Desulfosarcina ovata subsp. ovata: one gene and its partner. Each later gene encodes a partner of the first gene's protein in a complex. Links are inferred from orthologs where the notes say so. Each region holds a gene or a part of one and is shown on either strand. Other genes may lie near its edges.

Evidence for each region.
Region 2: the proteins of tsaB (region 1) and tsaD are in contact, whole or in part, in a solved structure (PDB 4WQ4), measured with the Escherichia coli proteins. The link is inferred for Desulfosarcina ovata subsp. ovata from one-to-one orthologs.

Annotation. Positions count from the first base shown.
Region 1 is NZ_AP021879.1:180,720-192,706, reverse strand. What follows is about bases 145-3,143. They hold tsaB (tRNA (adenosine(37)-N6)-threonylcarbamoyltransferase complex dimerization subunit type 1 TsaB), read right to left. Parts: upstream 1,982-3,143; coding sequence 1,307-1,981; downstream 145-1,306. Other genes in these bases: lon (endopeptidase La), read right to left, coding at 1,978-3,143; GN112_RS00880 (phosphatidylserine decarboxylase family protein), read right to left, coding at 422-1,090; greA (transcription elongation factor GreA), read right to left, coding at 145-282. Also shown: more of greA, read right to left, coding at 1-144; more of lon, read right to left, coding at 3,144-4,410; GN112_RS00865 (prepilin peptidase), read left to right, coding at 4,535-5,308; GN112_RS00860 (PAS domain S-box protein), read right to left, coding at 5,322-6,680; GN112_RS00855 (DUF294 nucleotidyltransferase-like domain-containing protein), read right to left, coding at 6,694-9,024; GN112_RS00850 (Mrp/NBP35 family ATP-binding protein), read right to left, coding at 9,378-10,220; GN112_RS00845 (DUF134 domain-containing protein), read right to left, coding at 10,343-10,759; GN112_RS00840 (hypothetical protein), read right to left, coding at 10,970-11,395; GN112_RS00835 (LysM peptidoglycan-binding domain-containing protein), read right to left, coding at 11,583-11,987. UniProt on the Escherichia coli protein: Required for the formation of a threonylcarbamoyl group on adenosine at position 37 (t(6)A37) in tRNAs that read codons beginning with adenine.
Region 2 is NZ_AP021879.1:2,854,489-2,866,414, forward strand. What follows is about bases 307-3,244. They hold tsaD (tRNA (adenosine(37)-N6)-threonylcarbamoyltransferase complex transferase subunit TsaD), read right to left. Parts: upstream 2,312-3,244; coding sequence 1,301-2,311; downstream 307-1,300. Other genes in these bases: GN112_RS12735 (ferredoxin), read left to right, coding at 450-638; GN112_RS12740 (methylated-DNA--[protein]-cysteine S-methyltransferase), read left to right, coding at 719-1,228; purM (phosphoribosylformylglycinamidine cyclo-ligase), read right to left, coding at 2,635-3,244. In the rest of the region: GN112_RS12730 (hypothetical protein), read left to right, coding at 1-265; more of purM, read right to left, coding at 3,245-3,681; GN112_RS12755 (double-cubane-cluster-containing anaerobic reductase), read right to left, coding at 3,999-5,162; GN112_RS12760 (formate/nitrite transporter family protein), read right to left, coding at 5,330-5,509; GN112_RS12765 (hypothetical protein), read left to right, coding at 5,755-6,300; GN112_RS12770 (DUF3466 family protein), read left to right, coding at 6,377-7,936; GN112_RS12775 (outer membrane beta-barrel protein), read left to right, coding at 7,968-8,696; GN112_RS12780 (HD-GYP domain-containing protein), read right to left, coding at 8,899-10,041; GN112_RS12785 (ISL3 family transposase), read right to left, coding at 10,016-11,326; GN112_RS12790 (IS110 family RNA-guided transposase), read left to right, coding at 11,657-11,926.

The DNA of each region.
Region 1 (11,987 bases):
TTCCAGGACCACGGTGCAAGCAAAAACCGCCCGATCCTTGGGCAGACTGTCAACATCAATAATATCCGCGTTGCCCAGTTTGTAGCCCAGCTCGCTGACCCGGCCTTCAATAAATGCTTGGCGTTCCTTGGCAGCATCATATTCGGCATTTTCGCTGAGATCGCCATGGGATCGCGCCTCTTCAATGGCTTTGATGACATTCGGCCGCTCGACGGATTTAAGGTGTTCCAGCTCTTTTTTCAAGGTCTGGTAGCCTTGTCTGGTCATGGGTATTCTTTCCAATGGACGACTCCTGAACGATTCACGCGTTTTTGTTTAAGGTTTGTTTTTTGTACCCGGCAACAAAAAAAACAGATCCCCATGGCAAATGCCATGGGGCAGTCATTCGTTCCCGGATGTAAATAATGGGTTTAGGCAGTCCTTACCATTTGCCCAAAATCGTGGTGCCGGCCTGGACCTTTTCACCGACCGCCACACGGATTTCGGTATCGACCGGCAGGTAGACGTCAAGCCTGGATCCAAAACAGATCAGCCCGAAACGCTGGCCCCTGCCGATGGAATCACCCGCCTGAACCCGGCAGATAATCCGTCGGGCCACCAATCCGGCAATCTGGACAACCCCGACCGGTTTTCCATCCGGGCTTTCCAGCAGCAACGCATTGTGCTCGTTGTCCGCCGAGGCCTTGTCCAAGTTGGCAGAGAAAAATTTTCCCGGGTGGTAGCTTACCTGCCGGATGGTTCCCTCGTGTGGCGCCCGGTTGACATGGACATTGAAAATGGACATAAAAACACTGACGCGGATACAGGCGCCTTCAAAATAGGGCGTCTGCGCCACCGGTTCGACTTTAATCACCTTGCCGTCGGCCGGGGAAACAATCGCCCCCGCTTCACCCGGTACCAACCGGTCCGGATCCCTGAAGAAAAAGCAGATGAATCCGGTGACCAGCAGCCCCAAAATAGCCAGGAATCCCACACCGAGCAAAGCGAAAACCGCAGTGGCGAAAGCGGATGCAAAGATAAATGGATATCCCGCCTTGGCCACTGGAAATGCGGTCTGGCTGGGTGGATCGGACCAGTTTAATTGTGTCATCGTTTTCTCCCCGGCTTCATTCGATGCCGGCCAAAGGCTTTTCTCAACCCTTTTAAAGGGTTATCTATATCCAAAGCCAGCAACCATGTCAACAGGAACCCGACACGATTCGTGCTGACACCGACAGCCCTGCCGGCCGCTGGCAAAAAATGTGCAATCACATAATTTTACAATAGGTTACCAGTAAACCAACCTCCAAACGAGGCTCGACAGCGACTAGTTTTGGATCTGGGCGTCGGACTTGCGGATATATTGCGGAACCAGACGGTCAACGGCATCCACATCGTCTCGTTCCAGACGATCCATGGCCAGAAGGCCCGCCCAAACCGCTCGGATGACATCTTCGGCCGGATCGGCAAAGCGGATGTCGGTAAATCGCGCCTTAAACACGTCCCGATAGAGCGCGGCCCCAGATCCCACCAGAATGGCATTCGGGGGAACCTGCAAGGCTGGCGAATCGGGAGCGCTCACCTGAACGGGTACTACCTTATCCGGTATGTACGAACCGTGGTCATAGCAGGTATGGTAGACCTCTCCCCGCCGGGCGTCGATCATGGAAACCACCGGCCCGTCGTAGTGACGCAGCGGAAATGCCAGGGCGGCCAGGCTGCTGACGCCCACCACCGGCACATGCATGGCCGCAGCAAGCCCCTTGACCGTGCTGATGCCGATACGCAGGCCGGTAAAGGTCCCCGGCCCGCGGGTAACGGCAATGGCCTTGATATCACCCGCCATCAGGCCGCACTGGCCGAGAAGTCCGTCGATCATGCCCATCAGGTGCCGCGAGTGGGTCCTGCCCCCGGCAAACACACTCTCGACCAGCAACCGCCTGCCACGCAACAACGCCACACTGCAACTGGTCGTGGCGGTATCGACTGCCAGCAGCATCATGACCGGTGTCTGCTTCTTGCCGCCGGTTTTTTTGGCTTGGACGCTTTTTTCGGCGATGCCGGTTCAAGGGCGATGTCCAGCACCTCATCCATGTTGGCCACCGGAATGAATTTGATCTTGCGTTTGACGTTCCTGGGAATTTCAACCAGGTCTTTTTTGTTCTTCTGGGGAATGATCACCGTGGTAATTCCGGCCCGCAGGGCCCCCAGGGCCTTCTCCTTCAGCCCGCCAATGGGCAGCACGCGGCCGCGCAGGGTGATCTCACCGGTCATGGCCACATCTTTGTTCACCGGCCTTTCGGTCAGGGCCGAAATCAGGGCCGTGGCCATGGCAATACCGGCCGACGGCCCGTCTTTGGGAATGGCGCCCGCCGGCACATGGATGTGGATGTCACGATTATCGAAAATCGCGTCCTTGACCTTAAACTGGGCGATATTGGCGCGGGCATAACTCAGTGCGGCACGGGCGGATTCCTGCATGATCTCCCCCAACTGCCCGGTCAAAATCATCTCTCCCTTGCCATTGATCAACGAGGCCTCGACATAGAGCACCTCTCCCCCCACCTGGGTCCATGCCAGACCGGTGGACAGCCCCACCTGGCTCTCTTCCTTGTCCATTTCGGGATAATACTTGGGCGGCCCGAGGAATTTTTCCAGGTTCTGGCGGCTTACCTGGAAGGGCCCCTTTTCGCCTTCGGCAATTCGCCGGGCCACCTTGCGGCAAAGGGTTCCCAATTCGCGCTCGAGATTGCGAAGGCCCGCTTCCGAGGTATATTCGCTGATCACCTGAACCAACGCACCCTCGCTGAAATGAATCTGGCGCGGTTTGATTCCGTTTTCCTTGACCTGCCGGGGAATCAGGTGCGTCTGGGCGATGATCTTTTTCTCATCTTCGGTATACCCCGAAAGATAAATCACCTCCATGCGATCCAACAAGGCCGATGGAATGGTGTCGGAAATGTTGGCCGTGAGAATGAACATCACCTTGGACAAATCGAAACTGAGGTTGAGGTAGTGGTCACTGAATTCAGCGTTCTGTTCCGGATCCAGCGCTTCCAACAGCGCCGATGAGGGATCGCCCCTGAAGTCGGAACCCAGCTTGTCGATTTCATCCATCATGAACACCGGGTTGTTTGATCCGGCCTGTTTCAACCCCTGGATGATCCGTCCGGGAAGTGCTCCGATATAGGTTCGCCGATGCCCCCGAATTTCGGCTTCGTCCCGGATGCCGCCCAGCGAAACCCGGATGAACTTCCGTTTCATGGCATTGGCAATAGCCCGCCCCAGGGATGTCTTGCCCACGCCGGGGGGGCCCACGAAACAGAGAATGGGGCCTTTGGTCTTGGGGTTGAGCTTGCGCACGCTCAAATATTCGAGAATGCGGTCCTTGATTTTATCCAGGCCGTAATGATCCTGGTCCAGAACGGTTTTGGCCTTTTTGATGTCGATCACATCGGTGGTCGATTTGCTCCAGGGCAACTCCACCATCCAGTCCAAATAGGTCCGCACCACCGATGACTCGGCCGAATCGGGGTGCATCTGCTCCAGCCGGCGCAACTGTTTGTCCGCTTCGGTCTTGGCCGCCTGGGGCATGCGGGCGCGTTTGATCTTGTTCCTGTACTCTTCGATCTCCTGGGTGCGTTCGTCCAGCTCACCAAGTTCACGATGAATGGCACGCACCTGCTCACGCAAAAAATAGTCCTTCTGGCTTTTGGAAATCTCGTCTTTGACCTCGGATTGGATCTTGGCCTGCATGGCCGACAGCTCGACTTCACGGAACAGCAGGTCGTTGACCTTTTTCAGACGCTCAAGGGGATCGATGGTTTCGATGATGGCCTGGGCCTCTTCAATTTTCAGCCGCAGATTGGAGGCCACCAGATCGGCCAGGCGCCCGGGCTGCTCGATACTGGTCAGGATCGACCCCACTTCATTGGTATACTCGCCGCGCAAGGTCAGTATTTTTTCGGAATATTCACGAACATTACGCATCAGTGCTTCGGCTTCGACATCAATATCGATGGATTCCGGCTCTTCGAGCAGTTCGATCTTGACCCGGTAGACGGACCGTTTGCGCACGTATTTGAGGATGCGGGCCTTGGCAATTCCCTGGACCAATGCCTTGACCCGCCCATCGGGAAGTTTGAGCATTCTCAGAATCCGGCTGACCGTGCCCAGTTGGTAAATCTCTTCGGGCTTGGGGTTTTCGGTTCCCGGATCCATCTGGGTCACGACAAACAGGTAACGGTCCTTGGCAATGGATTCTTCAATGGCATTCACCGATTTTTCACGTCCCACAAACAGCGGCAGCAGCATGTCGGTAAAAATGACCACATCGCGCACCGGCATCATGGGAAGGGTCGTCGGGATCGCCGCTTCCGGGTCATCCTCTTCGATTATACTGATCAGGTCGTCCTTATCTGTCTCGCCCATCTTTACTCCTGAGAAATATTGATATTGGCTCCCTGCATCGAAGCCGCTTTGCAAAATGACATTTATAATAAGCCCGAATTTTTCTTTGACAATTGCAGGCCGGTTCTTTTAAAACCGGATAATCATGATATCACCTTTTGCGTTTGACCTTATTGCTTTCATTTTCGGTGCCTGTATCGGCAGTTTTTTAAACGTCTGTATCTATCGCATACCGGCCGGCTTGTCCATCGTATATCCGGGTTCAACCTGCCCCCGTTGCAAAACCGCAATTCCCTTTTACGACAACATTCCCATCGTGAGCTATCTGGTGCTGGGACGCAAGTGTCGGACCTGCAAACTGCCCATCGCCGTTCGTTATCCCTTGGTGGAGCTTCTGGGGGGGCTTTTCGCGCTGGCCTGCGTCCGCGTGTTCGGCCCGACGCTCCATGGTTTGGTGGTCTTTGCGTTCATCGCCATCCTGATCGTGATCAGTTTCATCGATCTGGACCATCGGATCATTCCTGACGTCATCTCGCTTCCGGGCATTCCGCTTTTCTTTGTCGCCGCCTTTGCCGTTCCGGCCGTCACCTGGCAGGCGCGGGCTATCGGAATCCTTGCCGGTGGAGGCAGTCTTCTGGCCGTGGCCTGGGGCTATCATCTTTTTACCGGAAGAGAAGGCATGGGCGGTGGAGACATCAAGCTGCTGGCCATGATCGGGGCCATGATCGGCTGGCAGGGAATTTTGTTTACCCTTTTTGCCGCATCGGCCATCGGCACCCTGGCCGGTATTCTGGCAATGCTAAAGTCCGGCAAGGGGATGAAACTGGCCATCCCCTTCGGCCCCTTTCTGGCCACCGGCGCCACCCTGTATATCTTTTTCGGGGATACCCTGATCGAGTGGTACTTCCATTTTTTATAAGTATGGATGGGCACTAGTTGATGGAAAGCAGGTAGGTACGCAGGTTGACTTTTTTGCCCTTTATGCCCAAGCGCTCACGAATGGCGTAACGATACCCCTCGACCGTGCGAATGGAGATGTTCAGCAGGCGGGCGATCTCTTTTGCCTTTTTGCCCTGCTTCACCATGGTGGCGACCTTGATTTCGGTAGGGGTGAACCCCAAATAGTCAAAAGAGAGTTTACGGCTCAGCGGAGATACGATTTCGTCCAGGTTGGATTCGATGATCTCCAGATAGGCTTTCTGCCGGGTGTCCAACCCACTGCGTTTCATTTTCTGGACATACGGGCGAATCAGGGCTTTAACATTGTACAGGACCTTGTCCTCCAGCGCCTTACGATCTTCATCACGCTTTTTGAGCAGCACCTTGAGTGCGGTATTCACCTCGTACAGGTTGTCCGTACGGGTTTCCAGTTCACGCCCCTTGGCCGCCAGGGCCTCATTGCTGCGCATCTGATCGGTGATATCAAACATGATGCCATTGACAAACGAATCCCGCCCTCCGGAAACCCCCGTGGCAATCACATGCAGCCAGCGCCACTGGGCCAGCCGCGGGTGAAAAATCCGGAAGCGTTGATTAAACTTGAGATGCTTGTGGGCGCGCAAGAAAGCGTAACGCACCGTCTTGCGATCATTGGAATGGATCTGAAACCACCGTTTCAATGGTTGATCCGGCGTAATACCGGCAATCTCCCTGGCCGATGGACTCACAAAAACGACTTTCAATTCCCGCGGGTGAACCATTTTCACCTGAAAACGGAAAAATGCAAAATCCAGGGCGGTCTCAATGAGCAGTTGCTGACTGGCACGACTCTTTTCCAGGTCTTTGCGGATCTGTTGTTCACGGGTGATATCACGACCACAGCCCACCGTACCGAGCAGGTTTCCCGATTCATCCAGAAGCGGCGCCTTGTGGACGTCCAGAACCAGGTACTGTCCCCGTACCAGGCCATCCTCCACAAACCGCATGGCTTTGCCCTTCTCTTTTACGATATCGTCCGAATTCTCACAAATTTCGCCGAAGGTGTGCCGCTGGCCGTTGCTGCGCTCCAGTTCGGCAAAATAGAGGTCGTTCTTCCCCACGACCGCCTCGGGATTCTGGCACATCAGCAACCGGTCGCAAAGAGCGCGGTTGGCGAACAGGTAGCGATTATCCATATCCTTGGCCCACATCAGATCCGGCACATTATCAGCGATCCGCCGGGCCAGTTTAAACAAGGCATCAAAATCCTCTTGGCGCTTGTCGGCCAAACTCTTAAGCGTTTCATTCTCTGCTTCGAGCGTCTGAATCCGTTTCAACAGGTCGCGGCGATCACTTTTCGTGTCTGATGGCATGGGGCCCCCGAATTCAGGCGATACCGATAAAATCAAAGTTCATTTTCCCCTGGAACTTCTCCACCCGTTTGAAGATCTCTTTTAGCATGGTCTGTTCGATATGGGTCAGCTTTTTGGGATTGATGTAGTTGTCCGGACGAACCTTGTCGTCCATCACCGCTGTAATCTGGCGCACAAACCGAAGCTGCATGAGAAAACTGTAAGCTTTTTCCAACTCTTCATATTCAGGAGGGGTGATCACTTTCTGAATTCTCAATTGAGCCAACCGGTCGAGGGTGTTGGTCTCCTCGATACCATTTTTCAGGGCATAGACCCGGGCGAAATCGACAATCGGGGTCATGGCGCTTTTGATATCAAAGGCGTTGCGGTGCCGCCCTTTGGATTCAACCACAAAATTGCGGAAAAACCCCAGGGGCGGTTTGAAATTGAGTGCATTTTCCGTCAGGTGCCGGAAGAAACCGGACCACCCGTCAAGGGCACTGAAGAGGTGCTGCCGCAACTCGGTAATGATTGAGGCATCCCCGTAACCGCAACGGAAGTCGAAAAAGATACTGGCCTGCAGCAGATCTTCGGCTTCCGCAGCGTGAATCCACTCACGAAAGTAGTTCTTCCACTGCGACAGGGGCTGGCACCACAGGGGATTCTTGGCCATCACATTGCCCGTACAGAAATCATAGCCCGCCTGATTCAAAAGGCCGCAGGCAATCTCTCCAAATTGGAGGAAGAAGGCATTCACCGCTTCGGCCATGTCCGGTTCAGGATCCTGGTAAACAATGGCGTTATCCTGATCGGTCTTCAGGGTCTGCTCCTGCCGTCCTTCACTGCCCATAATCATGAAAACAAACGGCAGCGGCGGCGGCCCCATCTTGTCGATCGTCATGTGGATCAGCTTTTTCAGCGTCGTATCGGCCACGGTGGTGATAAAACGGGTCACATTGCGGGCATTGGCGCCGTTGTTGATCAGGCTGCGGATCAGACCGGCCAGTCGATCATGTTTCTCAATGATCTTATCCATCCCCTCGGCCAGCTGGATTTCGCGCAGCAAAAACAGCGGTGACTGCCCCTGGAAAGCCAGGATATCCCTGCTGGAGAGCATTCCGACAACGTGTTGATTGGCATCGACAACACCGACATGCTGGAAATCTTCCTCCATCATGGTCATCATGGCTTCGAAGATCATGGCGTTCTCCGAAATGGTGCGCAAGGGCGAAGACATGATCGTGGAGACGGGCTGATCGATGGGAAGGCCGCGGGCAATGACCTTGCGGGTAAAATCCTTTTCGGTAACGATCCCCACCTGTGAAGCGACTGGGTCGCTCACAAAGGCATAGCTGCACTTGTTACGGTTCATCAGGCCGGCGGCGTCGCGGATGGGAATCGAGGCATCACAGAAAAGCGGGTTCTTCGAATAAATTTGTGACAGGGGCTGATTGAACAGTTGCAGGTTATCCGCTTTGGGTTGCAGCGTCTTGGCGATAATGGATGCATACGATCGGCTGAGCATCCGCTTGCCAAACGTGTCGGAGAAAAAATCCGAAAAGGCACTATTCCTATTGCACAACGCCTGAAACAACGATTCCGGCAGGACATAGAACAATGCGTCTTCGACCACCTCCATGGTGCGTACGGACAGGCCTTCGTTCAGAAGGATCGAGATGCCGCCGTAAATGTCACCTTCGGCCAGCAGCTCTTGCATTTTCTTCTCACCGTCTTCTTCGTAATAGCGCTCGGCAGCCCCTTTTTGCAGGATATACAGATAGCCGACCCGTGTTCGGCCCTGAACAAAGAGAACCGTTCCCTTGGGGTAAGAAACCCGGGACAGCGACGCGGCAACCCGATCCAGATCTTCTTCCAACAGGAACGTAAATGGGTCCACACCGGGTAAGAACAGCCTGGCCTGTGCGGCCCGGGTGATCGCATCCAAAGATTCGTCAAAGATATTATGGCTGAAGTTTTCCAGAAAGTACTCGTGAAAGGCCTTGTTTTGGGCACACAGATCGTTGATCAGGCCCGCGGGGATGGCAATGGCGGCGACTATCGTATCGGCTTTTGTGGTTCGGAGGGAAATGCCTGCGTTGAGCATGACGGAGATGCCGCCAAAAACCTCCCCTTTTTTTATGTACCCGGTCAGAAGCTCTCCCTCGGCTTTTTGCTGATAGAGGGACAATCGGCCGTCTAAAACCACCAGCACATTTTCTATCCGGGTCTTGCCCTGGGTGGAAACCAGCGTCCCTCTGGTCAGACGGGTCGGGGTTGCCTGGGCCACCACCATCTCCATCTCCTTTTGTGTGAGAAAAGAGAAGTGGGGCATGGATGAAAGAAGGCGAAGCGTTTCTGGCTTCATCGAAGCATCCTGTTTGTATTGAAACCAGTACACAGCAGGCAGTCGATAGCATTCAAGATAATGTTTTTGGGCGGCGTTATCGGTCGAAAGCGGTATGGATGATACAGCTTCCTCCCTTAAGGCCTTGCCAAAAACATTATCTTAAACACTGATATGGAAATCGCTTGATGGGAATGATTAAACCATCAACCCGGATCAATGTCAACGTCGGGATCACCTGGATATATTTTTATTCGAGTAGGTTAGTCAAAATCGACAAGCAGGCTGGAGGCAATTTGGAAGTGGTTTTCAGCGACGGGGGGCACGATGCCCAAGCAGGCATTTTTGGGCATCGTGCCATGCAACGACAACAATTACAGAAGACCGGCCATTTTCTGTGCTACATCCGTAAACGCCTGGGAGACCGGTGAATCACTGTGCTTTTGCTGATAGGAAACCCCGGCATCGCCGCAAGCGACCATTTCCGAGTCGAATGGAATTTTTCCGAGAAACGGAATGCCTGCGGCAACGGCGGTTTTTTCCCCGCCACCGGACCCGAAAAGATCGATCACCGCCTGGCAGTGGGGGCAGGCAAAACCGCTCATGTTTTCAATAAGACCGAAAATTTCCATTTTAACGACTTTGCAAAAATTGATCGATTTTCTGACGTCGGCCAGCGAAACTTCCTGGGGTGTGGTCACAATGATGGCCTTGGCATCGGGGATGGTCTGGGCCACGGTCAGCGGTTCGTCACCGGTTCCCGGAGGTGCGTCGATAAGCAGAAAATCCAGAGCCCCCCAATCCACATCGCCGATAAACTGTTGAATCGCCGAATATTTGACCGGTCCCCGCCAGATGATGGCGTCATCCTTGGTGGGGGTCAGGGATTCAATGGAAACGGCACTCAAATTCTCGGAAAACGGCATGGGTTTCAGTTTTCGTTCAGGGCTCAGTTCGAGCATTCCGGACAGGCCGAGCATGCGGGGCACGTCCGGTCCGTGCAAATCCACATCCATGATCCCGACCTTGTGGCCCAGGTTGGACAGGGCCAGGGAAAGATTGACCGAGGTGCTGGTTTTCCCCACCCCGCCTTTTCCGCTCATGATGATAAATTTATGTTTGATACGACCCAGAACATCTTTTACCGCAGCGTCTCTTTGTGCCTGGGGATCTGCCTGTTTCTTCGCTTCGTCCATGCTGTTTTGAATCTGTACCATCGCTTCTCTCCCGTTCAGGCCGAGCCTTCAACCGTTCGGTCTCGCATGCTTACCCCATGCCCTGTTACGGGCGGGTCTGTGGGGCAAAAAGGAATCATCGAGCGTGTCACCGGCGTGCCCACTTAATCGTTTAGGAATCGGTGAAAGTCATCCTGCCCGCACTCCGGGCAGGCTTCCGGCCGTCCAGTGCCCAGCGGTTCATCCCACTGGTGCTGGCATTTGCGGCAGGAAAACTGACGTTTTTCATCAACCATTTTGTAATTACCGCCATCGACTTTGATGGCTTTTCCATTAATCAATGCATCCGCAACCGTCTGCCGCGCTTTGTGGAGGATACGGCCGAACGTCGCCCTGGACACCCCCATGCATTGTCCCGAATCTTCGTGCGATAACCCGTCCAGGTCGGCAAGCCTGAGGGCTTCCCGTTCATCCACGGTAAGACAGACTTCCGACAGCTCTACCATGGGGATCCCCCGGGGCTTGAAGTAACTGATTTTCGGGTTAAACGCGACGAGACGATCTTTTCTGGGTCTTCCCATGACTCCTCCAATAAAGCATATGCTCGATTATGAGCTGTTATTCTTTCCACCCGCCCTTGTCAAGACAAATGTGGTCGGCCGAAGGGGTTCGAGCTGCCGTGCAGGGAATCTGATAACCCTTTCACAGCGACAATTCGAGGGTGAAAGTAAGACGTATGGAAACGGTCGACGGCATCAACCCGACCAAAACAGAAGCACCGCAAGCGTCATTCAGCCCCCGCGCGGATCCTGGGATTCGGTTTTTGGATTGAGCTTGGTAAAGTAGTCCCGCGATGCTTTGTCGAAAAGCTGGTAGGTACCGGTAATCGCCAACAGCACCACAACGACGCAAAGCAGGGTCGCGATTTTGTTGTGCGGGGCGAGCGCAAAATAAAAAAGGTCGTTGATCACAACGAACAGTGTCCCCACCACCACCAGCGCACGGGCCCATTTCTTGATTAAAAAAAGAAGGGCCAGAAGACTGATGCTGACGATGGCCATTTTCATAATTGCTTTGTCGGCACCTTCCACTACCGGGGCGTTGAGAAAAAGGGAGTAAAGAAAAATCGGATGGCAGATCCAGGCCACCGTCAGCATGGCAAAGCTCTTTTTAAAACTTTTCGGTGCTGCAGCAAAACGGGCAAGGTAATCGTTCATCGATGCTCTCTTTTCTCCGTCAGTTAAGGCGATTTCTGTCAAAGAATATACCCGCCTGCTTGTCTTTTCATCCGTCTTCTGCGTTGGGCTTTTCCACACATAGCCCCACTATGCGTAAAAAAGCCCGCCTTGAATACGAATGAAAATCATGCGCATCCTGGTATATTCTTATCCGCCAATCGCCTAATCAATCGCCAGGCACGCTGACAGTCAGCGTCTGCCCCACGTGGATGACGTCCTCCTTATTGAGGTTGTTGATCGACCGGAGTTGTTCAACGCTGAGATGATATTTCCGGCTGACGCTGTAAAGGGTGTCCCCGGCGGTCACGATGTGCGTCTTTACCGCAGCCGTTTTTTTAACGACGGGTGGACTGGCCGTGTTGGTCCGCGGCGACGGGGCTTTTTCCAGCCGGCTCACCTTCTGCGCGACGGTATCGGTCTTCTTCTGCAGGGCATCCAGGCTCATGGCCAGATGGTCCATTCTAAGGGATGTGGACGCTTCCGACCGGTCAAAACGGGTTTTAAAGGTTTCAAAGGCTTTGGCCTGCTCCCAGATGCGGGTCACCTTTTCATCCACCCCCTCGACCTTCTG
Region 2 (11,926 bases), 2.7 Mb from region 1 along the record:
CGCCCCGGAGGTGCCGCCGCTAAATGCGGTGCTGTCCGACCTGACCGGCCAGGCCGATTTTTCGGCGGATGACCTTGCCCCCTTTACCGATCTGGCCGAATCGGAACCAGACCATACGGCCGTCACGGTCACCCTGCTGGCCGCGGTCGGCCACCGTCCGGCTGCCGTGATCGCTGCCATGGCCCCGGGGGCTGTCTTGCGCGGTGAGGAAAACGGGAGCGGGCAGGCGACGCGTCACACCTTGATTCTATTGGTGCAAAACTGACCAAAAATCCGATGAAAGGCCCAGCTGACAAGGAATAAATAGCGATTTCGGGGAGCGTTGAAAAAAAGATTTTCAACGCTTGACGGGCTGTTTTATTTAGTATAAGCCCTTTTCCATTAAATGAGAACAGATGTTGATAATTGGATCAACACGAATTGAACCTAATTGAAAGGAGGCTTTTAACATGGCTTTTACCCCGAGCGTTGACGAGTCAAAATGCGTAGGCTGCGAAGAGTGCGTTGATGTTTGTCCCGTGGAAGTATTCGAGATGCAGGATGAAAAATCCGTTCCGGTAAACGCGGAAGAGTGCCTCGGCTGCGAAAGCTGCGTGGAAGTGTGCGAAGAGGGCGCCATCAGCGTCGAAGAGACCTAATCTTTTGCGGCTGCCAAAATTTTCCAACCCCCGTCGGACCGATCCGCCGGGGGTTTCTTTTTTCTGAGGACAGGGGGAACATGCAACGCTATCAGATTGTCGAAACAACCTTCGGCTATGCAGCGGTGGCCTTTGATGCCCGGCCCTTCAGGCTGCTGGCGGTCCACCTGCCGCGGACCGATCTGAATTCTCTCTGTCAGGCAATGGACGAGCAGTATGGGCGGATCGACAATGCCGATGCCGATGCCCGGGCCATCGGGGCCAGCCTGGTGCGCTATTTTGACGGTGGACGCATCGAGATCCCCTGGTCGGTAATGGACCTGTCCGGTTTTACCCCTTCCCAACAGGCCGTTTACCGTGCCGTGACCACCATCCCATACGGTCAGACCTTATCCTACGGTCAGGTGGCCAAAATGGCCAACCGGCCCCGGGCGGCCCGGTTCGTAGGCAATACCATGGCGAACAACCGCTATCCTGTATTAATTCCCTGCCACCGGGTAATCAAGAGCGATGGATCGATCGGCGGTTTTGGCGGCAGGGCCTGCGATACCGATCTCAAACGGCGCATGTTGGCCCTGGAAGCCGCCTGAACGTTCACTTCTTACTATCGCATTGAAACCTGGCGTCCGTCGACCGGCGGTCGTGCCCCATGTCGGCCCGGATTATCCCCGGGGCCGGAACTTCACCCGAGAATACACATCATCATCCAAGCCGGCGCGTTCACCGGTAGCCAGACGATGGTAGCCTACCGCAGCCACCATGGCGGCATTGTCTCCACAAAGCTCAATGGACGGGATGTGCACCCGGATCCCGTCTGCGGCCGCATCACGGGTAACGGCCTCGCGTAGCCCCCGGTTGGCGGCAACCCCGCCCACCACGGCCAGGTGCGCACACCCCTTGGCCTTTGCCGCATGAATGATTTTAAAGGTCAGTACATCCACCACAGCGGCCTGAAAACCGGCGGCGATATCGGCCTGGTCGCCGGGTGAGGGATCCGGGTGGAGCTGCAGGTGGCGCATGACCGCCGACTTGATCCCACTGAAAGAGAAATCGAACTCGGCCTTGTCCAGGTAGGGACGCGTAAACACGACCTTCGTCGGGTCACCCTGGGCGGCCAACCGGTCGATGACCACACCGCCGGGATACCCCAGGCCCAGCATCTTGGCTACCTTGTCATAGGCTTCGCCGGCAGCGTCGTCGCGGGTCTGGCCCATGGGGTGGAAGTCGCGGTGGGAGGTGACATGGTAGATGCTGGTGTGGCCACCGGAGACCAAAAGGGCCACAAAGGGAAAGGCCGGCGGGTCGGCCTCCAGAAACACGGAATTGATATGCCCTTCCAGATGGTCCACACCAACCCAGGGAATTCCATGGCCGAAGGCGAACCCTTTGGCAAAGGAGAATCCCACCAGAAGGGAGCCGATCAGGCCGGGCCCCTGGGTGACGGCCACACCATCGATCTTCTTGGCCGGGATGCCCGATTCGGCGATGGCCTGATCGACCACCGGGACGATGGCTTCGATATGCTTGCGCGAGGCCAATTCCGGCACCACACCGCCGTACGGATGGTGAACGGCGACCTGTGAAGCCACCACCGAGGCCAGCACTTCGCATCCGTTGCGAACCACGGCCGCTGCCGTCTCGTCGCAGGAGGATTCAATACCCAAAACGATCATACTTTTTCCCTGTAAAATAAACCCCAATGTCGCATAAAAATGAACGCGTAAAAAACAAAAACCGGAACGACGGTCGTTTGCACCGACCCGTTCCGGCTAAACCGGTTTTTCACCCAATCCGAGAGGCGCCTATTTGGATGGCGCCGGTTTCACTGTTGCCGCTTTTTTTGCAGGTCCCGCACCGGGATGCCGTATGCCGGGCGCTCAGGACTTGCAGATGGGCTGTTTTTTCTGCCCCTCGGCAATCCATTCGAACAGGCGGGTAATTTTTTTTAACATGACGGTTTGTCTCCAGGACGGCCCATCCCGAGCCTACGAAAGGATCAGACCAACTGAACGCGGGATCGGGCATTTTTACGGGTTTTGGTCACCTCGCCGATTACCCAGGCTTTTTCTCCGCTGCCGCCAAGCCGGTTGAGAACATCCTGGGCGTTCTCCTCGGGAACCACTGCCACCAGACCGATGCCATTGTTGAAGGTGCGCATCATTTCCTTCTCATCCACGTTGCCGGCGGCCTGCAGGAATCCGAAGATCGGCGGGATTTCCCAGGACCCCTTGTTGATGGTGATGCCGCAGGCCTGGGGGATAACCCGGATAATGTTGTCCATAATGCCGCCGCCGGTAATGTGCGCCAACCCCTGGATGGGCAGGTCACGGACCAGGTGCTGAATGGTTTCCGAGTAGATGCGGGTGGGAATGATCAACTCTTCGCCAAGGGTTTTGCCCAATTCGGGAACATGGCTGTCCACCGTCAGGCCCAGTACATCAAAGCAGATTTTGCGAACCAGGGAGAACCCGTTGCTGTGCAGGCCGCTGGAGGCGATACCGATGATCTGGTGGCCGGGACGAATTTCGGAGCCGTCCACGATTTTGGGATTGTCCACCAGCCCTACGGCAAAACCGGCCAGATCGTATTCGTTGTCGCGATAGAACCCCGGCATTTCGGCGGTTTCTCCGCCGATCAGGGCACAATCGGCCTGGATGCACCCCTCACCGACTCCTTTGATGATATCGGTGACCGTTTCGCTTTTCAGTTTTCCCGTGGCCAGGTAGTCGAGGAAAAAAAGGGGCCGTGCGCCCTGTACGGCAATATCGTTGACACACATGGCCACCAGGTCGATGCCCACCGTATCGTGGCAATCCATGAGAAAGGCAATTTTCAATTTGGTGCCCACCCCGTCGGTAGAGCTGACCAGCACCGGGCTTTCCATGGTGTTGGTGTTCAGGGAAAACAACCCCCCGAATCCGCCAATCTCACCCATCACACCGGTCCGGCGGGTCTGTTTGGCGATCTGCTTGATGCTCTCAACGAGGTTGTCCGCCTTGTCGATGTCGACGCCGGCATCGGCGTAGGTCAGCTTTTTCTTCATTCAGGCACTCCTGGCTTGTATTCGGCTGGCTTGCAAGTGGGTGTAAAAATAAACTGATACCGCCGAAAAGTCAAACTTAATTCAGGGGGCGTCATCTCACACCTCTTTTCCGTTTCTCTCCAGACGTATCCCTGTCAAACGCCGGGATTATCCGGTGATGCCTCGATTTTTGAAAAACCGATCAGGATTGGAAGCGCCTTGGCGGGTAGCGTTGAACATCGCTTTTCACAATCGTCGCAATCAGGGGGAAAGGAAAAAACCGCAAACTATTCCTGATAGTTAAAAATAGAATGGGAGAATTATTTATTTCCGGCAACCTAAAGCATTTCCAAGTAAGCCTCGATCCGCACGCGCAGCTGTTCGGTGTCGCTCTCTGCGTAGTCGGTCTCCAGGTGCAGGCTGGAAAAACCGAATTTGTCCTGGATGAACGTATTGATGCAATACGCCTCAACATTGTAGGTGTGGCAGGCCTGCCAGGTCAGGTCGATGACCCCGTCCACCGCAAAATCGGTGATCATCTGCGCCAGAAGGGTGAATCGGCCGGCATTGGGGCTCATCACCGAACAGGGCGTGGCCAGGTATTGTTCGGCCAGGGCATCCATAGGCGCTTTCTTCTCGTCCACCTCAAAGGCCTGTTTGTATCCGGAACAGTTCTCGAAAGCCACCACGTCGGCGCCGCCCTGTTCGACAATCTTGACCACCTTCTCGCTGCCCAGGCCGATGGGGACGCCGGTGATCAGGATGCGCCTGCGGCGCCGGCTCGACTTACCCTTGGGCCGGAAGGCGCCGCTTCCGGATTCGGCAACCACGGCGTTCATCAGGGCGATGCCCTTCTCCTTGTCGGCCAGAAATCCGACCTTGAAGAGAATCTCCAGCAGCAAGGATCCGCTCAAGGGCGCCGGCATCCTCTGGTTGAGGTCCATTACCGCCTTGCGGGCTCGCCGTTCCCGGTTCATCAGGTCAATGGCGCCGCCGAGTCGCGCGTCGGTGATGGGGATCCCGGTCTGCGCCTCGACGATGGCCCTGAACCGTTCCAGTTCGCTACGCCACAGGGAAAAGGCCATGGCCGAATCCTGTCTTTGGGGCAGTTGCAGCACATGGGTGGTCTTGTGCGCGCCAAGCAGCTCGAACATCTTCTTCTTGCCGTCGCAGGTGGTGTCACCAACGATAATGTCCGAAAAGCGGAAGAACGGACAGGTATCGGTGATGGCAAAACCGAAACTGCTTTTGATCAGGGGGCAGAGGTTGCGCGGCAGGACCGCTTCGGCCTCCGGGATGGGATCGTTGCGGGTGCCGCACAGCGGCAGGGGGATGGCGTCGGCCGCCACGGCAATCTCCGTGGGGGAGTAGAGACAGTAGAAACCGATCGCCGAACGGCCGTCGGATTTCAGCCGTTCGATGTCCAGAAGGTTCTCTTCGGTAATCTGTTGCAGTCGGTTCAGGATCGTCCGGGCACCCTGGCCATTACCGGGTTTGTTCATCAATGCAAATTCTCCTGGTTGAGGACAAATACATCTTTTTCCATGGTCGGCGGAACCAAGTCAAATAGGTAATCCGGATGGCCGGTATTCTCCTCATCCAGATTTTGGATAGTATCTCTCCGGTTGCAGCGAAGTGGTCATCCACTTCGCATCCGAATGCATTCAGGCTATTTTGAAGGTCGCAGGTACGCCCCCCAGTAACCGAGCCCGACGAACACAGCCCCACCGATAACGTTGCCGATGGTCACGGGAACCAGGTTTTTGACCAAAAAGGCGCTCCAGGTGATGGTGGAGACCACGAGGTTGTTGCCGGTAAACAGCTCCGCGCCGGCGATGACCACCAGCATGAGGCCGAGGCTGTAGCCGGTGGTATCACGGTTTGTGGAATCATGCTTGAATATCGCAAGGGGCGGATTGGGTCGTAAACCGAATGAGTGCTGAGAAATTTACAAATGTTCAATATAACAATAAATACCGTTACACTTAATCATTTGACAAGCCGTGTGATAAAAAATAGAGACCGTTTTGGACAATTGGCTAAACCTTCAATGATCGCGGTCAAACACGATCACCTTTATTGGTGAGTCCCATCATGAAACGTTCATCTTCTTTGATTGCCGTTCTGTCGATGCTTCTTCTTTTTTGCGGGTGCACCAAGCACCTCGTTTATGAAGTGATCACCTCATTTCCCGAGGGGGCCGGAATCTATTGGGGAAAAACGGCGGACGAGTTGATGCCGACCCCCTATACCACCCTCAATTCACGCTCCATGGAAGGCGAATACTGGGAATCCTGGTGTTATCAGGTTCGTAAAAGGGGGTATCTGCCGTCAAAGATCGTCTGTCGGCCCGATGGGGACGAAAACAGAACCATCAACTTCTTCAAGTTAGAGAAAATTAAAACCAAGATAACCTCGGATCCTTCCGATGCCCAGATATACTGGGGCGAATCTCCGGACAATCTTCGGAACACCCGCCGCTTGACACCCTGGATCGAGGATGGGGCCAATTCCAAGGCAAATTACGAGAATTGGTACTTCCAAGTCAAAAAGGCGGGCTATGAGGATTCGGAGGTGATTTACGCGCCTCTCGCCGAGAAAGACAGAGCCATTCATATCGTTCTCGAACCCAGTGAATAATTCAGGAGTGCCGAACGGCCTGAACGACCGTGAAGGATCGAAACGATAACTCCCCGAACAGAGTAAGGATGATACGGTGAAGCAGAAGACACAAAAACGGATTTGGATACGCCTGGCGGCGATTTTGTTGTGGGTCGGGGTGGTTTGCCTGATTGCCTGCGGCGGTAGTGGCAGCAGCCTGTCGGACGACACGTCGGGCAACGGTACAGATATCTATGATTCAGGGACCCTGGGCGACTTGGTGGATATCGGCGATTTCGATAACGACGACGACCGCTTGAGAGAAACCCTGGCCCTCGCCATGGATGAAAACGGGAATCTCGTGGGCCAGGCCGATAACGGCGATCTTTCCGAGGCCGCGTTCCTCTGGGAATCGGACACCGAAGAGATGATTTACTTGGGTATCCATAACGAAGAATATGTCGATAACAGCAATTATGCATACACCTACGAAAATTATTACGGCCTCAGCGAAGAGGATGACAGTGGTACCAGTTTTACCGCCAGCGCGGCGGTTGCGGTTTACTCCGATGATGACACCATCGCGGTAATCGGCAATTCGGCCACCGAGGATGGCGAGAAACGGGCTTTTTACTGGCAAGATGACACCTTCGTAGATCTTCCCCCCATGTATTACACTATCGATTTCGAAATTGTGGACGACGATGGAAACGAAACGACCTATGAAGGGCATGTGGTTAAAAACAATTCCGAAGCCATCGCCATGAACGGCACCTATATCCTGGTCAACCTCGAAGACGAAGATGGCACCCATGCCTACTACTGGGATAAACAGTCATACACAACGATAAAGGTGTACGATGAGAAATACGAGGATTATGATGATGTTGATGGAGATAGCGACGACGACAACGATGACGATGACGACGACGTCGATGCGGAACCGGATTCCGTGGAAATCAGCGTGCCCGACTATCAAATGATTGGAAACGAAACCAGCGACGATTCCGAAGCCGTTGCCATTAACGACGCCAATCAGACTATAGTGAACGTCGGCGATGGCGACAGGGTCATCGTTTATGACATCGATAACGCCAATTCCGAGACCCTGGAACCGCTTTCCGGCGCCGACGATATCTATGCCGTGGCGATCAACGACGCCGGCAACATTGCCGGGACCTCCGGCGATGACGCCTTTTTCTGGAAGAACGGCAACATGACCCTTTGCGGCAACCTCTGTGACGATCAGGCGGACGGCGTGAGCGTGGCCACGGCCATCAATAATGACAATCAGGTGGTGGGATATGCCACCAATGACGATGGCGATTACCACGCCTTTGTCTGGCAGTACGAGGATGGCGAAGCCGTCATCACAGATCTCGATACTCTGGGCGGAGACAACAGTTATGCCGTTGCGATAAACGACAACGGCGTTGTCATCGGTTATTCCGAAACGGGCGAGACGTATGAAACCGGCAGCAAGACGTATAACATCTATCATGCATGCGCTTGGTATGACGGCGGGATCTACGATCTTGGCGTGGTGGAAAGCGATGATGCCGACTTTATCTTCAGTGTGGGTGTCGCGATCAACAACAGCGACCGGATCACAGGCAATTCCTACACGATCAACGACTTTACACGTGGCTTCGTTATAGATGCCATCTTCCCTTAATATACACGACGTAGCGAATCGGGGTAACGGTATGCCACAAGGAAAAAAGTGCGTTATATTTACGGTGGTTTGGCTATGGCTGATGTGCGGAACCGGGTTCGGTGAGGACGAAAACACCTACATGGCGCGCCCCATCCGTTGGAATTCGGATAAAACCATGTCCGTTGCATTGAACTGGGATTATCAGCATTACACGGATACTGATTTTTTCGATTTCTGGGGAGTCGACTCTGATCCTTCCAGTACGCTTCTGCCCAGCAGCGTGGGGTATGAAATCAGATTCTGGGAAAACATTGGGCTCGAATTTGTCCTGGGCTACACGGACATCGATGAAAGTGGCGGTAACCGGCTGGAAGACGATGACAGCGTTTCCATTGATATGCAGACCTACTATTTGCTCTTTTCTGTCAAGCGGTACTTCCCTTTAACCAATTCCCTCTTCCTGTTTGGCGGTATCGGGCTGGACATCCATTTTATCGATGGCGAAATCGCTTACACCAACGAAGACGAGTCTTATCGTCTGGACTACTCCCAAACGCTTTTCGGGGGCCATGCCTGCCTCGGTGCGGAGTATTTCATCGTCAAGAAAAAATTCCCGGTCAGCGTCGGTTTGCAGTACAAGTATACCTTGTTGCAAGGTGAGGAGGTTGACGAGGATTTAATCTCGGCAGTTAACGACGATACCGAAAGCTCATATTCTTCGAAGGAGTTAAACCTGAGCGGGCACACCCTGTCCCTGTCCCTGAAAATCCATTTCTGAAGCCAATTGAAATTCTCCACGAACCGCAATTTCAGGGCCAGCTGAACAAGACGGTTTAATTGGCCAATGCGTTGGCAGCCGCCTCGATATTTAGTGTCCATCCAGAAATGACCAATTTGCCCGATATCGTCGTTGCGCGAAAAATTTTATCCTCGGAATATCAAACATATGCCTGTGGTAAAATTTTTCGGGCGCCTTGATCTCAACCCAATTTGCCTATTTCTGGATGGACACTATTTAACTTGTCAGCATCGTTGGTGATATTCTGGTTCGACATCAATTGCAGCAAGCATCTGGTTACGACACTGTCGATTTTTCCCTTTTGGGCCTCTTTGAGCAAGATTTGGGTAGCTTTGACGGTTGACATTGCTTTCCTGTACGGACGATCAGAGGTAAGCGCGTCGAATATATCCGCGACCGTCATAATGCGGGTAACCATCAGTATCTCGTCTGCCTTTAATCCATCAGGATAACCGCTCCCATCAAGCTTTTCATGGTGGTGCCGAACAATATCCAATGCCTGTCCCAAGTTTTTCTTTAGTGGCAGACAGATTTTATATCCAATCTCAGGATGGGTTTTCATGACGGTCCACTCACCATTATCAAGGGGACCCGGTTTGTTGAGTATCTCTTCGGGAACACCCAGTTTTCCCACATCGTGAAGGGCGCCTCCTATGCGCAGCGCCTCCATTTCATTTTCTGAAAGGCTCATGTTTCTACCGATGGAAGAGGCCAATTCGGATACACGGTCGACGTGTCCCTGTGTATAACTGTCTTTGGCTTCAACGCTTTTCGCCATTGAAAAAAGAACGTTTTCAATGCTTGTCAAATTGCTGTTCAGTTGTTTAACCCGGAGTAGTGATTTGATCCGAGCGATTAACTCCGATTTGTGCGGAGGCTTGGTGATAAAATCGTCAGCGCCTGCTTCGATCCCTTGGACTTTGGTCTCAACGTCATCGAGAGAGGTAAGCAATACTACGGGTATGAGCCGGGTTTCTTCGTTGGCTTTGATTGTGCGGCAAACGCTAAAGCCATCCATATCCGGCATCATGACGTCCAAAAGAACGAGGTCGATCTCCGCTTTTTCAAGCCTATACAGAGCGTCCAAACCGTTTTTTGCCGTGTAGAGGGTATATCCCAGCGGTTGAAGAAGACCCTGCATGAGTTTCAGATTCAATGGCTCATCGTCAACAAGCAAAATGCTGGATTGGTGTTTCTCAGATTCTTTCTTCTTCAGTTGTCGATAATGAAAAACCCTGTTTTTTCCCTTGATTTTTGCCTGTTTGAGAGCGGATTGAGCTTCCTTGAATATTTTTGGCTCATCGCGGATTAGTGTGAAAATCACCTAATCCTGCGAGTACCCGTATCCTAAAGTTGTTGAAATTTCTGTAGCCGAATGCCATGCGTATAATAGCCCTGAGGGAATTATTGGTACCTTCAACGAACCCATTTGTAATTCTTTCGATGAAGTAATTTAAGATCTGCTCTCGCCAGTTCTTCAAGGTCTTACAGAACTTTGAAAGATATTTATCACCTGTACGTTCGGCCTTCAAACACCATACATCAAGAAATCGGGCTGCCTTTTCTCTGCATCTGACTTTCTCAAAAATCGTGCGGAACTCCTCCTTTAAAAGGTACAATGCGCGAAGATCAGGACACAATTCCAATATTTGATCCAAGTGATCAGCTTGCTTTGTCGACAATTCGGATCGGTTACGCACGATGAGCCAACGGCTACCCTTGAGTATCTTTTGTGTTTCAGGATCGCACTGCCTTTGAAATCTGGTTCGAAGTTGGGTCAGACGGTGGTTGAGTTGTTTCATCACATGGAACCGGTCGACCACCACCTTGGCATGGGGAAGCTTGTTGCAAGCGGCTTGATAATAGGGCGCCCACATATCGATGGAAACAAATCGGATCGCCTTTTTTTGTTGATCACTCAGCGATTCGATCCAATTTTCCAGTGTCTGTTTCTCCCTGTCAGGCAGCACTGCGAGAATGCACTTTCTGGAAATATCCGAAATCACGAGAACGAATTGCTTGTGGCGTTTTTTAAGCGAAATTTCATCGATTCCCAGCACCCGGGTCAGGCCGTCAACGCCAACACTCTTTTTCAATGCCGCGAGACGATTGAAGATCTCTTTAACCGTGGATTGGCTTAACCCCTCACGTTTAGCAACATCCTTACGTGTACTGGTAAGGCAAGATTGATAGACACGCATCTCAAAAGCAGAAGATTGCCTACGATGGGAATCAACGAATGGTAATTCCTCGGTGAAAACCTTACCACATTGATCACATTCGAAACGGCGGGACAGGAAATGCAAAAAGGTCTTTTTACCCCAAACATCCAAATGTCGTACGCAACGAGGCTCCTCCTGATGAACTTTTGTTGAAAGAGCCCCACAATGGGGACACAAAGCAACCTCTTCACGATGGGCACATCGAAGATGCAGCACGTCTTCATCCCCTTCGCGACGAAGGGCATACATAGTAACGAACAAGGTCGCTATGCCCAGCAATTCTGTCAATGTGTTATCTGCGACACTTGTGAATTCCTGCTGGCTAATTCGTTTCACGGACTTTGCGGCGTCCTTTACAAATGATGTTATGTACGGCAGTAGTTTCATGGGAAATCCTCCAAAGAGTTTTTCCCATTACATATAGTCACAAGCAGTTCCTGATGTCCAGTAAAATGTACCTGTATATCTCGGAATCACACTATTCCGCGATGATCCATATTTTTTCCGGACCATCCTGCACATTGATGGCAGAAGAAGAAATACCGATGCTGATGGTGATCTGGCCATTGCTCTCCGCCTCGGTTATGGCTCTTAGACAATATGGTTGAACGTTAGCCACCGCGGCAATAAAAAGGCCTGCCAAACCTTGAAAACGTGGGTTATAGTAAGCGTTCGTTAACAACCCTAACTACAGAGCCAAAATCAAGGAGGCAGGCCGTGAAAAAGATTGTAAAGTATGTTGGTTTGGATGTCCACAAAGATTCGATTACCATTGCTATCGCCGATGAAGGACGTGACGGAAACGTTCGAGTGTATGGAAAAATCAGCAACGACCTGGGGCAGATTGATAACGTCATGCGAAAACTGATTTCACAAAACGCCGAATTGCATTGTGTTTATGAAGCAGGTCCATGCGGATATCCAATCTACAGGCATTTAACAAGCAAGGGAATCGATTGCGTTGTCGTTGCTCCGGCGCTGATCCCC